DNA from 2 places in the Glutamicibacter protophormiae genome. Region 2 is predicted to be linked to the other one. Evidence: predicted binding sites of a transcription regulator. Region 2 holds the regulator's gene; the other holds the start of a gene.
The links. The regulator HrcA, encoded in region 2, represses chaperone genes, less so after heat shock. The targets are predictions, from matches to a motif close to TTNGCACTCGNNNNNNNCGAGTGCNAA.
Positions count from the first base shown of each region.

Region 1: a site for HrcA is predicted at 1,729-1,755, ahead of groL (chaperonin GroEL). Genes of this name have one in related genera too.

Region 1 covers NZ_CP069806.1:610,741-613,142, reverse strand. Annotated here, with positions in the region: gene groL (chaperonin GroEL) at 1-1,531, opposite strand, end outside; gene JQN66_RS03030 (LytR C-terminal domain-containing protein) at 1,829-2,402, opposite strand, start outside.
Region 2 covers NZ_CP069806.1:1,854,051-1,856,452, forward strand. Annotated here, with positions in the region: gene dnaJ (molecular chaperone DnaJ) at 1-587, opposite strand, end outside; gene hrcA (heat-inducible transcriptional repressor HrcA) at 654-1,667, opposite strand; gene JQN66_RS08660 (DUF3097 domain-containing protein) at 1,795-2,402, shown strand, end outside.

The DNA.
Region 1 (2,402 bases), 1.2 Mb from region 2:
GGCCTGCGATCGAGGCAGCGTTCTGCAGAGCCGAACGGGTCACCTTCACCGGGTCGTTCACGCCAGCTTCCAGCAGGTCGACGTACTGGCCGGTGGCGGCGTTCAGACCGTGGCCGGCAGGCAGGCCCTTGACCTTGTCGGCGACAACGCCTGGCTCCATGCCGGCGTTCAGCGCGATCTGCTTCAGCGGGGCTTCGATGCCGACGCGAACGATGTTCGCACCGGTAGCCTCGTCGCCTTCCAGCGACAGCTTCGCGAAGGCAGCTGCGCCAGCCTGGATCAGGGCCACGCCGCCGCCGGCGACGATGCCCTCTTCAACTGCGGCCTTGGCGTTGCGCACGGCATCTTCGATGCGGTGCTTGCGCTCCTTGAGCTCCACCTCGGTGGCTGCGCCGGCCTTCAGCACGGCGACGCCGCCGGAGAGCTTTGCGTGGCGCTCCTGCAGCTTCTCGCGGTCGTAGTCCGAGTCGGTGTTCTTGATCTCGGCGGCGATCTGGGCCTTGCGGCCTTCGATGGCGTCGGCTTCGCCGCCGCCTTCAACGATGGTGGTCTCATCCTTGGTGATAACGACCTTGCGGGCGGTACCCAGAACCTCCAGGCCAACGTTGTCCAGGGACAGGCCGATTTCCTCGGAAACAACCTGGCCGCCGGTCAGGATGGCGATGTCGGTCAGCATGGCCTTGCGGCGGTCGCCGAAGCCCGGAGCCTTGACGGCAACGGACTTGAACAGGCCGCGGATCTTGTTCAGGATCAGGGTGGCCAGAGCTTCGCCCTCGACGTCTTCGGCGATGATCAGCAGCGACTTGTTCGACTGCATGACCTTCTCCAACAGGGTGACCATGTCCTTGACCGAGGAGATCTTGGAGTTCACGATGAGGATGTACGGGTCCTCCAGCACGGTCTCCTGGCGCTCTGCGTCGGTGACGAAGTATGCGGAGATGTAGCCCTTGTCGAAGCGCATGCCCTCGGCCAGCTCCAGCTCAAGGCCGAAGGTGTTGGACTCCTCGACGGTGATGACGCCCTGCTCGCCGACCTTGTCGAGAGCCTCGGCGATCAGGCCGCCGATCTCGGTGTCGCCTGCGGAGATCGAAGCGGTGGCAGCGATCTGCTCCTTGGACTCGATCTTCTTGGCGGCGGCGAACAGCTCGGCGGTGACGGCCTCTACGGCCTTGTCGATGCCGCGGCGCAGTGCGATCGGGTCGGCGCCGGCGGCAACGTTGCGCAGGCCTTCCTTCACCAGGGCCTGGGCGAGAACGGTTGCGGTGGTGGTGCCGTCGCCTGCGACGTCGTCAGTCTTCTTGGCAACTTCCTTGACCAGCTCTGCGCCGATCTTCTCGTATGGATCCTCGAGCTCGATCTCCTTGGCGATGGACACGCCATCGTTGGTGATCGTCGGGGCACCCCACTTCTTTTCCAGAACTACGTTGCGACCGCGTGGGCCCAGGGTCACCTTTACGGCGTCTGCAAGGGTGTTCAGGCCGCGCTCAAGTCCGCGGCGTGCTTCCTCGTCAAATGCAATCATCTTGGCCATAGTGGCTTTCGGTCCTTTCGGGACGATTTTGCGAAAATGCAACCGACAGACAGCGCCCGCGACGGACGAGTGCAACGACTGGGCATCGGGCCGGCAGCCGCGTCAGCTCTCGCTATCTGAGGTATTCTTCACGCTCCGTGCGAAGCGGTGCATGGTGCCGGACCGGCCGCGGATAAAACGCGAAAAGCCGATCGGCGTTAGCAGTCGCAACGCATGAGTGCTAATACAAATATTGGCACTCTCGCCCTGCGAGTGCAAGCCGATCGGCTCACAGCGAAGCAATTGGATACTGCGGAGTTATCGTACTTCGAGGGTGTCGTCCGCGCCCATCACCACGGTCACCCGGTTGGGAATGTTCTGGGTCTGCAGAACCTCGTCGATATTCAGCGCTTCAGCGGCTTTTTCGGCCGTGGTGCGATAGGCCTCCGAGGTGTAGTACACGGTGGAGGTCTCGGCCGGGCGGGTCCAGTTGCTTGCGGTGATGTTCGTGAATCCGGCGTCGGCCAGGGCCTCCTGGCCGGCCGAAGCGATGCCTGCGATGCTGGCGCCGTTGTAGACGCCGATCAGCTGGCCGAACAGCACGTCGTCGTCGTCGATGGTGCTGGATGCTGACGGGGTGGCGCTCTCGGTTTCGCTCGGGCTGGCGGCGGCGTCCTCGCTCGGGCTGGCGGTGCCGGTTGCGGTGGTGTTGGGGGCGGATCCGACGATCGGCTTCAGCCCTCCGGGGCCGAAGAAGTAGGCGAACGCGCCTACCAGGACAACAAGAACGGCTGCAATGACTACCCAACGAAGTTTCCCACCGGTCCTCGTGGAGGCGGCAGACTGCGCCCACCCGTTGGCGTGGTGCGATCCCACACGGGTGTTGAACTCC
Region 2 (2,402 bases):
CAGGGATCCGGGATCGTGGTGCCGTAGCCGCGGCAGGCGGCGCAGGTCTCCACGGTCATCATCTGGCCCAGGAACGAGCGCACCGGGCGCTGCACCTGGCCGGCACCGTGGCAGATGGTGCAGGTGACCGGGCTGGTGCCCTCGCGGGTGCCGTCACCGTGGCAGGTCTTGCAGACCACGGCGGTTTCCATCTCCAGCGGGTAGACGGTGCCCTTGACGGCGTCTTCCAGATCGATGGTGATGGTGATCAGCGCATCGCGGCCCGGCTGGGTGCGGGACATCGGCCCCTGCCCCTGCCCGCCGCCGAAGAACTGCTCGAAGATGTCTCCGAAGCCGCCGAATCCTGCGCCGCCGCCGAAGCCTGGCTGGCCATTGCCGTTCTCATCGCCCGTGGCGTCGTAATTCGCCCGCTTCTTCTCGTCGGAAAGAACCTCGTAGGCGCGGGTCACCAGCTTGAACTGCTCGGCCGCGTCCTCGCTGGGGTTCACGTCCGGGTGGAGTTTGCGCGCCAGCTTGCGGTAGGCGCTCTTGATTTCCTGCGGGGTCGCGTCCTTGGCGACACCCAGGGTCTCGTAATGCGAGCTCACGATCTTCGCCGTGTCCTTTCCTTTAAAATTTCACTTCTCAAGTTGTTCCGCGAACCGGCTTCGGAGCTAGTTCGCCAAAATCTTCGACAGGTAGCGGGCCACCGCGCGCACCGAGGCCATGGACGAGGAATAGTTCATCCTGGTCGGGCCGAGCACACCGAGCTTGCTGCGCTGGTCGGTGCTGTAGGTGGTGGCGATGACCGCCGCGTCGGACAGCTGCCCGTAATGGTTTTCGGTGCCGATGGCCACGGCCAGGCCGCGCGAATCCGCCTCCAGCTCGGAGAACAGCTTCAGCAGCACCACCTGCTCCTCCAGCGCCTCGAGCACGGGGGTGATGCTCAACGGGAAGTCGCCCTCGACGCGGGCCAGGTTCGCGGTGCCGGCCATGACGATGCGCTGCACGTTCGCCGCCTGCGCCATCTCCTCCAACGCCCGCAGCACGCTGTCCACCAGCGGTGCCTCGTGCCGGGCCGGGATGGCTCCCTCGTTGCCCAGCGGGCCGACGAGGTCCGCCAGCCGGTGGCCGCCGAAGGAGTTCAGCAGCCACTGCTTGAGGTCGTTCAGCTCCTCGTCCGAATAGGGCCGGGACACCGTGAGCATCCGCTGGTCCACGGTGCCGTTGGAGGCGATCATGACCATCAGCACCTGGCGTGCGCCCAGGCCCACCAGGTCGAGGTTGCGCAGTTCGGCGGTGTCGTAGTGCGGCACCTGGATCATCGCCACCTGGTTGGTCAGCCGGGCCAGCAGTCGCACGGTGCTGTGCAGCATCTCGTCGAGGTCCTGCGAGCTGTCCAGGATCTTGTTGATCGCCTCGCGCTCGGCGCGCGAGAGCGGCTTGAGTTCGCCGATCTCGTCCACGAAGCGGCGATACCCCTTCTCCGTGGGGATGCGCCCCGACGAGGTGTGCGGGGCGGCGATCAGGCCTTCCTCCTCCAGCAACGCCATGTCGTTGCGGATGGTGGCGGCGCTGACCCCGAGGTTGTGGCGTTCGCGCAGCGCCTTGGAACCCACCGGTTCGCGGGACTGGACATAGTCCTCGACGATGGCGCGCAAAACGTCCAGACGTCGTAGTTCGCTCACGAAAACACCTCCCGGGATGCCCTGCCGGCACAATTGGCACTCTAACCTGTCAAGTGCCAAGTCTAATACCTTCGGCAGTTGCTAGCATTGGATTTCGAGCGTATTCGATCACAGCGAAAGGCAGCCCGTGTCCAATTTCTCCTGGGGACCGCAAGACCTGAGTGCTCCGGCACCCAAAAAACTCCGCCAGGTGCCCGTTGAACGCGGCATGATCCTTGAAGACGCGGTCTCCGGCTGGGTCGGCGAAGTCGTCCGGACCGAGAAGTCCGGCGGCATGCGTGTGATCGTGTTGGAGGACCGCCACCGCAAGACGCGCTCCTTCCAGGCCGGCTTCGGCTTCCTGCTGGAAGGCGAACCGGTGGAGATCGTCGAACCCGTCGCGAAGGCCGCGGCCCCCGCGACGATGATCTCCGCGTCCGGTTCGCGGGCCGTGGCCGACCTGAAGGCCCGCACCGCCCGCGCCAGCCGCATCTGGGTCGAAGGCAAGCACGACGCGGAGCTGGTCGAGAAGGTCTGGGGCCACGACCTTCGTGTTGAAGGCATCGTCGTCGAGCCGCTGCACGGCGTCGACGACCTGGCCGGGGCCATCCGCCAGTTCGCTCCCTCCCCGACCCGGCGCCTGGGCATCCTGGTCGACCACCTGATCTCCGGCACCAAGGAGGAGCGGATCGTCGCCGAAGCCATGAAGGTCCCCGGTGCGGCGGGCAACGTGCTGATCCTCGGCCATCCCTACGT